3 regions of the Sphingobacterium sp. 18053 genome follow, and region 3 is predicted to be linked to each of the others. Evidence: riboswitches for the same ligand, from Rfam matches in the RefSeq annotation. Region 3 holds a riboswitch; each other region holds the start of a gene.
The links. A riboswitch is a leader RNA that binds a small molecule or an ion and turns the genes downstream of it on or off. The one in region 3 is predicted to bind thiamine pyrophosphate.

Region 1: it holds a riboswitch for thiamine pyrophosphate, as region 3 does, so the genes downstream of both, GVK91_RS22810 (TonB-dependent receptor) here and thiM (hydroxyethylthiazole kinase) in region 3, are expected to answer to the same signal.
Region 2: it holds a riboswitch for thiamine pyrophosphate, as region 3 does, so the genes downstream of both, thiS (sulfur carrier protein ThiS) here and thiM (hydroxyethylthiazole kinase) in region 3, are expected to answer to the same signal.

The regions. Positions count from the first base shown of each region.
Region 1 covers NZ_CACSJW010000010.1:184,258-188,020, forward strand. Annotated here, with positions in the region: gene GVK91_RS22800 (acylphosphatase) at 18-299, opposite strand; gene GVK91_RS22805 (amidohydrolase family protein) at 418-1,593, opposite strand; TPP riboswitch at 1,822-1,947, shown strand; gene GVK91_RS22810 (TonB-dependent receptor) at 2,002-3,763, shown strand, end outside.
Region 2 covers NZ_CACSJW010000008.1:22,138-25,900, reverse strand. Annotated here, with positions in the region: gene thiC (phosphomethylpyrimidine synthase ThiC) at 1-1,610, opposite strand, end outside; gene thiS (sulfur carrier protein ThiS) at 1,657-1,863, opposite strand; TPP riboswitch at 1,923-2,018, opposite strand; gene GVK91_RS18680 (alpha-L-rhamnosidase) at 2,179-3,763, shown strand, end outside.
Region 3 covers NZ_CACSJW010000003.1:51,348-55,110, forward strand. Annotated here, with positions in the region: gene GVK91_RS07325 (hypothetical protein) at 1-812, shown strand, start outside; gene GVK91_RS07330 (VanW family protein) at 937-1,779, shown strand; TPP riboswitch at 1,843-1,935, shown strand; gene thiM (hydroxyethylthiazole kinase) at 2,018-2,821, shown strand; gene thiE (thiamine phosphate synthase) at 2,811-3,443, shown strand; gene thiD (bifunctional hydroxymethylpyrimidine kinase/phosphomethylpyrimidine kinase) at 3,440-3,763, shown strand, end outside.

The sequences.
Region 1 (3,763 bases), on a different contig from region 3:
TGACAAGGCGAAACGGCTTAAGATTGAACTCTTTTAACTACTTCAAAATTGGAAAAGCCCTTCATTTCGCCTTCCTTTACCTCAACACTTTCAACGATTGCACCCTCGGGTCCTTCTTGGCAGAACTCCAACAGTGAATCTAGTGCAAAATCGTCGCCCTCGCCCTCTATATAGACAGAACCATCTTTTAAATTGACAACAAAGCCTCTAACACCGACTTGATCTGCAACCGCCTTGGTTGTCAATCTAAAAAAGACCCCCTGTACTTTACCTCTTATTGAAATATTCAAATGTTTCATCTGTAACTTATTTTTTCTTCCATCGGTCAGATGGAACTTACCATGACTATAGTTTCGTTATTATAGTCATGGACGGTTCAATAAGAGCAAAAGTACAGAAGTTTTGGGGAATTAAATACTACGCTAAACGTTTTACCTTAACATCTTCATTTAGGCGCATGTGTTCCATACCTTGCAACAACACAATCCCAGGTTTTTTACCCACTTCAAGTGAGCCAAATTCATTCTCAATGTTCAACGCGATAGCACCATTGATTGTAGCCCATTGAATAGTCTGCAAGAAATCCAGATCCTCAAAGTGCGCATGCAATACCTTTAGCTCCTCCAAAATGGACAATGTATCGTTTGAAGCTAAACTGTCCGTTCCGATTACCAAACGCTGTCCGGCATTCATAAAATTCTGAACCTTTGGTAATGTTCCCTCAATATAAAGGTTGGCTTTTGGACAGAGACACCACATCACATCACGATCCATACGCTCTACAAAATCCAAATCTTTAAGAGAGGTATAGGTGTTATGAACCAACAATAATTTATTTGGATAAGGCAAATAAGGAAGATAAGACTGAATCGAATTTCTTGCCTGCGCCTTAATCGCATCAGCATTTTTTCCTATACTTTTATAAAAGTCCAAGAACTCACCCATTTTATAACGGAACAGTTTATTCTCCTCTTCACTTTCTTGATTGTGAATACTGATAATATTTGTTTCCGGAACCATCTTCTTGAATTTCTTAAAAAGGACCTTCGAACAAGAATAGGGAGCGTGCGGAGTAATGGATACATGCCCATTCCTAAACTCTTGGGTCAACGATTTAGCCTCCTTTAACTTAAAGTCAGCTTCTTCAGGTTCAATTCCGAGCACCTCCACAAATGTGTGATATAATATCTGTGAATCTTCCTTCAATTTTGAAGAATTATCAGTGTTGGCGTGATCTCCGACTGCGACAATACCATTTTCGTACATATCTCGATCGGCTTTGGCCATAGCGTCATCTATTTTTTTCATCGATGCCGACCGCGTTGTCATCACCTTACTGAGAAAGCTCGGAAGCCCCGTACCTTTAGGAACAATACCTTTCATATGCGACAATTCAATGTGGCAATGTGCATTGATAAAACCTGGAATTATCACTCCTTCATATCTCTCAACCTTCGTTTTATCTGAAGGTGTAAATGAAGTTGGGTCATAGATACCTTGAATTACCCCCTCCTCATCTACCGAAACAATACCGTCTTTTATTGGCATTGAAGTAATCGGCAGAATATAATTAGCGCTTAAATATTTTAACATTTTATCTCCTCACTATCAATTTAGTAACTAAAATTTTTTGACCTGTATGAATACATACCTCTAGTAGAAAAATTCATGCCAAGGTACCTAAAAAGAACAATAAATACCAAAAACAACAATTTGCACAAATTTTTAACCAAAAAGAAATAATACCGCAAATCCACTCTTTTCCATTTGTCATAAATTACTTCTTTATACTTCATTTCAATTTTAAATTTATATATTCGCAGCATCGAATAGGGGTGCCTTGTTTTGTCAGGAACACAAATAAAGGCTGAGATTATACCCAACAGATTAAATTCTGTACACCTGATCCAGATAATGCTGGCGTAGGGAGAGGTTAGTTAAATAGTGCGGTCATAGTAACCCCTTGCTATGATTTGTTTAACTCAAACAAAATACATTACCATGATCAAATTTTTGATTTGTAGCTCCTTAGCTACTATTTCAAGCCAAATTGCCATTGCGCAACAAAATCTGACAATTAAAGCTGTAGACAATACTAATCAGACCCCCTTACAGTATGTTTCCATATCCATAGATGGACAAGCATCCTTCGCTGGCCAATCGGACAAAAATGGACTGATTAAACTATATCGTATCAATACAGGTAAGCACCAGATCCAGGTATCTTCTCTTGGATATAAAACATGGAGCCAAAATGTGGATGTTAAAGACAATTTGGAGCTTACGGTAGCGTTAGAACCTAGTACAATTCAAATGGAAGAGGTACTTGTTCAATCTACCCGTGCCAAAAGAAATGCTCCTACAACCTTTAAAAACATCTCCAAAGAAGAAATAACGCGTAATAACCTCGGCCAGGATATTCCATTCCTTTTAAATCAGACTCCATCCGTGCAGGTCAATTCCGATGCCGGTGCAGGTATAGGTTATACCGGAATGACAATCAGGGGATCGGATAATCAACGAATCAACGTAACATTAAATGGAATCCCTTTAAATGATGCGGAGAGCATGGGTTCATTTTTTGTAAACCTTCCCGACTTTGCCTCTTCTACCGAGAGCATCCAAGTTCAGCGTGGTATTGGGACTTCGACGAATGGTGCCGGATCATTTGGAGCCTCATTAAATATTCAGTCCAATACGTTAGTCGAAACCCCTTACGCAGAGCTCAACAATTCATTTGGCTCCTACAATACCTGGAAAAATACAGTCAAGGTAGGTACCGGGCTAATTAACGACAAATTTGCCTTCAATGCCAGATTATCTCGAATCAGTAGCGATGGTTATATCGAAAGAGGTAGTTCAGACTTACAATCTTTTTATGTGGACGGAGGTTATTATGGCAAGAAACATATTTTAAAAGGAATTGTATTCTGGGGAAAAGAAAAGACATATCAAGCCTGGAATGGCGTTCCCGAACCATTGATTACTGGCGATCGATCACGCATGGATGACTATGCAGATAATGCACTCGAAATCTCGGGCGCAGAGAAGGATCGTTTCATGAACGCCGGCCGGGATTATAATCTATATACGTATCAAAATCAAACAGATAATTATACGCAGAAACATCATCAACTTCATTATACCAATATCCTGAACGACAAATTGACGCTCAATACAGCCCTACACTATACAAGAGGTTATGGTTACTATGAAGAAATGAGACCCGGAGATAAACTAAGTAAATACGGTTTGCCTAACGTCATCATTGGTAAAGATACCATACAAAAAACAGATCTCGTCCGCAGGAGATGGCTTGATAATTATTTTTATGGCATGACCTATGCCCTAAATTACAGACCGAATGATCAGCTTGAAATTACTTGGGGTGGAGCTTATAATCAATACAAAGGAAAACATTATGGCCAGGTGATTTGGGCACAATATGCATCAACAGGTTTTCTTGACGATAAATATTACTTCGGGAAATCACAAAAAAATGATTTCAGTAATTTCTTAAAGGTCGATTATAAACTAGATAAGTGGATATTAATGGCCGATATTCAATATCGGAATGTAGATTACCACATGTATGGTGATGATGATAAGGTGAAAAATTATAATTATCATCCTAAGTTTAATTTCTTAAACCCTAAAGCTGGTGCAACTTATTTGCTAAATGACCATTCAAATGTATACGCTTCTTATGCCTTTGCACAGAAAGAACCTGTTCGCAAGGATTTTATAGAGAAAAATAGCGCCT
Region 2 (3,763 bases), on a different contig from region 3:
TTGAATTGATCTTCCCATCTAAATTCAAATCTCGCTTTACTCAAGGCATTATCACGGTATTGTGCACCTGGATGTCCTTTGGCCAAATCGGCCGCATGGGCAGCTAGTTTATAGGTGATTACACCGTCTTTAACGTCTTTTTTATTTGGTAAGCCCAGATGTTCTTTGGGCGTCACATAGCAAAGCATCGCACATCCATACCAACCGATCATCGCAGCTCCAATGGCTGATGTGATATGGTCATAACCTGGAGCAATATCAGTTGTTAAGGGACCCAAGGTATAAAATGGAGCTTCGTCACAACAGGCCAATTGCTTGTCCATATTCTCTTTGATCAATTGCATAGGAACATGGCCCGGACCTTCGATCATCACCTGAACATCGTGTTTCCAGGCGACCTTGGTGAGTTCGCCCAGTGTTTCGAGCTCAGCAAATTGAGCCGCATCGTTGGCGTCCGCAATGGCACCTGGACGGAGACCATCGCCAAGTGAAAAAGCAACATCATATCGCTTCATGATCTCACAGATCTCCTCAAAATGAGTATAAAGAAAGTTCTCTTTGTGGTGGAAAAGACACCATTTGGCCATGATAGACCCTCCTCTGGAAACAATTCCCGTTACTCGAGATGCTGTGAGATGGATATAACGAAGCAGTACGCCGGCGTGTATGGTAAAGTACGAAACACCCTGTTCGGCCTGTTCAATCAGGGTATCTTTGAATATTTCCCAGGTAAGGTCCTCGGCCACTCCCTTCACTTTTTCGAGCGCCTGATAGATTGGTACTGTACCGATTGGAACGGGCGAGTTACGGATAATCCATTCGCGGGTTTCGTGAATATTTTTGCCAGTGGATAGGTCCATGATTGTATCGGCTCCCCACCGACAGGCCCATACCGCTTTCTCAACTTCTTCCTCTATACTTGAACTTACAGCGCTATTGCCAATATTGGCATTAATTTTAACAAGAAAGTTGCGCCCGATAATCATGGGTTCACTTTCAGGGTGATTGATATTATTAGGGATGATCGCTCTTCCGGCAGCGATTTCCTCACGGACAAATTCTGGTGTAATAGCTTTATCATGTGTTCTAGCACCAAAGTTTTGCCCTTTATGCTGATGATCCATTCCGGGGGTACTGGCCGTGAGCTGCTCCATACGTTGGTTTTCACGGATAGCAACGTACTCCATTTCTGGGGTAATAATGCCTTGCTTTGCATAATGTAATTGGGTGACATTCCTGCCGGCAGAGGCTACTTTTGGTTTATGACCATAGGCAAATCGGAGTTCATCCAACGTTGGATCAGAAAGGCGTTTTTGTCCATATTCAGAGCTGATGCCAGGCAGCTGTATGACATCCTGACGATCCAATATCCACTGATCGCGAAGGCGAGGGAGGCCTTTCCGGATATCGATATGGACGGTGTCATCCGTATAAGGTCCAGAAGTATCATAGATTGTTACCGGCGGATTAATTTCTACCTCTCCATTCGTTAATTTGGTTGGACTCAAGGAGATTTGACGCATAGCGACTTGAATAGGAAATAGTTTTCCGGATACAAAAATTTTCTTTGCATTTGGAAAGGGGGATTGCGTAATTGTTTCAGCTGTCATTTTTTTCTGTATTGGGTGAATTACTCGGTTGATTTTTTGGGAATGGCTATCCGCCCTGAGATGCGGTAATTAAGATAATCTGATCGTAAGGTTTAAGTGTTGTCGTAGCCCAGTCCTTTTTGGGGATGACTTTGTTGTTGATGGCTACAGCCACACCCTGAGTTTTGCCAGATAATTCCAAAAGCAACAAGCCTTCAAGTGAAGTAAGTGGGGGGTCGAAAAATCGAATCTGATGGTTTATTGTAAGTTCCATTCCTTAATTTTTTTGGTAAAACTTTAGGAATGGCTACACAAAGGCACAGCAATGCACCTTGTAGACAGCTCACTTTTCCCTACGCCAGTATGATCCGGATCAGGTTCTAAGGGTAAAATCTCAGCCTGCACGAGCAGACACCCCTAAAGTTGCGACTAAGATAAGGTTATTTTTATGAAAGTTGCAAGAAATTTATTTTGCAGACTTAGACATATTGTGCAGGAAAGTACAGGTCAGTATGTGGGAAATATTTGATATATTAGTTTTTTGAATCAGCTAAAACAATTTAACAACCACCAAGAATAGTATCTTTTAATGCGTAGGATTTTATTGACAACACTGTTGTGTATCGCTAGCAACACTTATGCCCAACCTAAAAACAACTGCAGCGCCGTGCAGTTGACATGCGAACATTTGGTCAATCCATTGGGTATTGATGCAATTCACCCGAGACTTAGCTGGCGACTTGAGGACCAACGTAAAGGTGCGGTACAACAAGCTTATCAGATCCTTTTAGGGCAAGATTCGCTGGCACTGCTGAAAGAGACAAAAGATAGCTGGGATAGTGGCAAACAGCTCAGTTCTTCCATGTTAGTGCCCTATACCGGCACACAGTTAAAGCCACAGACTAAGTACTTCTGGAGGGTTAAAGTATGGGATAAGGATGGTGTATCAACACGTTCTGAAATAGCATCTTTCGAAACAGGAATGATGGGAATGGACCTTTGGAAAGGAAAATGGATCAGCGACAATAAGGATATTCATGCGCGGGAAACGCCTTATTTTAGAACAGAATTTAAGGCAAATAAGCAGGTAAAATCTGCCCGCGCGTATATTGCCGCAGCAGGATTATATGAACTTTCCATTAATGGCCAGCGCGTTGGCGACCATCGTCTGGATCCAATGTATACTCGATTTGACCGACGCACATTGTATGTCGTGACGGACGTAACCCAGCAGCTTCAAAAAGGAGAGAACGCCATTGGCGTTGTTTTGGGGAATGGCTGGTATAATCATCAACCACTGGCCGTTTGGAACTTTGATAAAGCACCATGGCGGGCCCGGCCAACATTCTGTTTAGAACTGAAAATCGTTTATATCGATGGAACGACGGAAACCATTGTTTCGGATAAGCAGTGGAAGACAGCTTCGGGACCAATCACTTATAATAATATTTACACTGGTGAGCATTACGATGCAAGACTGGAAATACCTAACTGGGATAAACCAAAATACGATGATTCGGCCTGGCAGGCTGTTCAGTATAGAAATGCGCCATCTGCATATATCGTTTCCCAACAGATGGTACCGATTCGGCTCGTGAAGTCCTATAAGCCAAAATCAGTGACAAAGATAGACCAACGTACCTATGTGTTCGATATGGGGCAGAATATGGCCGGGATTACAAAAGTTAAAGTGAAAGGAGCTGCGGGTACTATGCTGCGTATCAAGCATGGTGAGCGGTTGTTGGCGGATGGGCATCTTGATCAGTCCAATATTGATGTTTATTATCGGGGCGATAAGGAAAAGGAGCCCTTTCAAACTGATATATTGACCTTAAGTGGTCGGGATGATGAGTTTATGGCAAAGTTTGGTTACAAAGGGTTTCGTTATGTCGAGGTTAGCAGCAGTGCCGCAATTGCATTGGATAGTTCGGCTGTGACCGCCTATTTTATGCATAGTGATGTGTCTGCTATTGGACAGCTCAAGACATCGTCAGCGTTGGTCAATAAACTATGGACAGCGACCAACAATGCCTACTTGTCCAATTTGATGGGCTATCCTACAGACTGTCCGCAGCGCGAAAAGAACGGTTGGACAGGGGATGGGCACCTTGCGATTGAAACAGCTTTATACAATTTTGACGGGATAACAGTTTATGAAAAATGGATGGCGGATC
Region 3 (3,763 bases):
AAGCTTCGGCACAATATAATGCCTCACATTTCTTTGACTCAATCGCACAAGTTCAATTTATTCCATCCGGGCAATATGCAGCGGCTGTTATCGCAAATCCCGCTCTTCCTCTTTATTACAGTCAGCGTAAGAATATATGTGACGGCACTTATGTAATGCAGCAGTTTTCGGACGAAAATGAGGTGCAATCCGGTGCAATTATGACGACTGTATATGAAGAAGGCAAAGAGATCACATCGAACAATCTTTCCGGGGGAAATAATTATTACAACAAAAGATGCTATAATCAATTCGGACTTATCGACTCCATACAGTACCTTCAAAATAGTAAGTGGAGCAGCAGTACAATTTACCGGTATCTCCCAAATGCCATTGTTTCCTACGATCCTACATTTGAATCGGCGATGATTTATCACTTGAACAATAAACTCCAGGTTATAAAAAATGAATCCATTCATTTTGTATATCAACGGAGAGACTGGACCATTTACAGTTATGATCAACAGAATCGAATTACTGAAGAGATTTCGGGCAGAAATGATCAAAGAGAAAGTCGCGTCCGCTATCAGTATGATAGTCCGGAAACAAGTGACTACTCACTACGCCAAACCTTCGATCAAAGCGATCGACTGACAGCCGAAATCAAGCGATCGTACCGAGCCAACGAAACGATTGATGAGTTTTATTATGAGGGTGTATTACAACAAAAATCTATTGTAAAAGATCTCGGAAACTGTACCTACGAAAGCTTGATATATAACAAGGAGGGAAAGTTAACAGCAAAATACATACAGGCAAAGAAAACCAACTAAACGAACAGAAAAACTGCACTAAGCTCAGACAATAAGATTCTTGATTTTGATAAAAAATATTCGACGAAACACGGTAAAAAACACATTTCTGCACTAATTTTGATAGCGATACATAAACGTCAAATTGAGAAAAAGAAAACTGATCAGTCAACACCATCCCATACTCTATTTTATTGCAGTATGGGCGAGAAGAGTGCAGCGCAAAGCCGTTTGGCTATTTGATAATAAGAAATACAGCACAGCTAAATCAGCTGAAAAACTTCCCTTTCGTATTAAAAAGCATCAGTCTGTCTTATTAAAAAAATTGGGCGAAAATAATATGCAACTGCAGATTAACAAAGTTACCAACCTGAAAATTGCAGCAGCACAGATTAATAGCATTCTGATCAGACCGAAGGAAACCTTTTCATTTTGTAAACTCGTTGGACTACCCACTGTAAAAAAAGGATATCTGCCCGGCATGGAGTTATCCTTTGGTGAAGCAAGAGCGGGTATTGGCGGTGGAATCTGTCAAATATCCAACCTCATCCATTGGCTTGTTATCCATAGTCCACTCACCGTCAATGAACGTTATCACCACTCTTTTGACCCTTTTCCTGACGATGGCCGTGTTTTGCCATTCGGTAGTGGAGCTACCGTCTTTTATAACTATCGTGATTATCAATTCACCAACAACACGCCTTACACCTTTCAAATAAATCTCTGGTTCACAGACAAATGTTTAGAAGGTGAATTGAGGATCGATCAAGAACTGGATTTTGCGTATCATGTCTTTGAAAAAGAACATCAATTTCTTAAAATAGACAATCAGTTCTTTCGTAAAAATGAGATTTGGCGCGAGAAGTTTTTAAAGTTTCAGGGTGGAAAAGTTTTAGAGACAGAGCTCTTGACCAAAAATTTTGCCCGCGTCACCTATGTTCCTACTGCGTATATTGAAATTAGTGCCGATCAAAATACGGCCGATTAATTCAACAAGCTAAGTGATCGAAAAATGACTGATATGAAAAGTCCTCTTTTTTGTTTAAGTTTGGTCTGGCTTTGGGGGTATTCTGTATAGAATTGAGATAGTCCCTTTGAACCTGATTCGGTTTATACCGGCGTAGGGAAAAGCAAAAATCCACTGTACAGCATACTCCTTTACTGCACAGGCTATCGCTCTTCTTCCCTCCAAGGCCACAAAGTACATCTTAGCATATGTAAAAAGAATGGAAGATTCAATTATCAATTTATTAGAGCAGCTGAGGGTTGAAAAACCCCTTGTACACAACATCACAAACCTAGTCGTGATGAACAATACTGCCAACGCACTTTTAGCCTTAGGAGCGTCCCCTGTGATGGTACACAGTCCATTAGAAGTACGCGAGGTTGTCGATATTGCACAAGCTCTTGTCATTAATATCGGCACCTTGAGTGAAGAAACAGCCGAAGCTATGCTGGTTGCTACCGAACATGCCAATACCATTGGACGGCCATGGGTACTTGATCCTGTTGGTGCTGGAATATCAGCATTCCGCAATGATTTATTATCCAATCTACTGGATCTTAAACCAACAGTTATTCGTGGAAATGCATCAGAAATCATGACGCTGTACAACTTCAACCAACCGAACACAAAAGGAGTCGACAGCACGACAGCAAGTAAAGATGCCCTCCGATTTGGCCAATTATTACAAGAACAAACCGGCTCCATTATCTGTATTTCTGGAGAAGTAGACTATATCCTTTCACAGCAATACCGGGTTGAAGTTTTTAATGGCAACCCTCTAATGACACAGGTAACAGGACTTGGCTGTAGCGCTACTGCACTTATTGGCGCATTTTTAGGTGTTACAGACCAATATTTTGAAGCAGCTGTTGCCGGTGTGTCCATTTTGAGCTTGGCGGGAGAACTCGCTGCCCAAACAGCAGCTGGCCCGGGTACCCTGCAATTGAATCTCTATGATGAACTCTATCAGCTCAATGCAGAACGTCTAAAATCAAAGCTCAAGATCAAACGCTATGCGCATTAATCCGCTTTTCCCCTACCCTCTATATTTGGTGATTTCTGAGCGAGACTGTTATCCTCAAAATTGGCTCAGTGTCGCCGAAGAGGCCATTATTGGTGGAGTCGATCTTATACAACTGCGCGAAAAAGCTGACGATCCGGCTACATTTTTGGATAAAGCCTTGCGCTTGAAAAAACTGACCGATCATTATGGTATTCCGCTCGTGATCAATGATGTTGTAGCAATCGCTGCCCAAATCGAGGCATGGGGAGTACATGTGGGTCAAAATGATTTCCAGCCGCTCGCTATTCGTGAAAAATATGGCGATAAATTAACTATTGGCTGGTCAATAGAAGACATGCAACAACTGGAAAGTCAACAAATGTACGCCGTTGACCACCTTGGTGTAAGTCCCATTTTTTCAACGAAAACAAAGGTGGATACGGTTACTGAATGGGGAATTGCGGGTTTAAAACAACTTCGGAGTAGGACGGAAAAACCATTGATCGCAATCGGAAGGATGAACTTACAAACTGTAGAAGAGACCTGGAATGCAGGTGCAGACTCCATTGCAGTCGTTTCGGCCATATGCCAAAGTCAAGATCCCAGAGCTGCCAGTGCACAACTAAAAGAACTATTAAAATGACAAAAGATAAAAAATACCGCGTCCCCACTGTACTCAGCATTGCAGGTTTCGACGGTAGTGGTGGTGCAGGTATACAAGCAGACACCAAAACGATATCTGCATTAGGATGTTATGCCATGAATGTCTTAACTGCCCTACCCGTACAGAATACACAAGGTGTAAGAAATATTTATGAAATTCCTACGAACGCTGTCCGAGACCAATTAGATGCTATTTTTGACGACATCTATCCCGATGCAATCAAAATAGGGATGGTACACAACATTGAACTTGTGGAGCTTATTAGCAGCTATTTAAAAGAATATAAGGGACCTATTGTT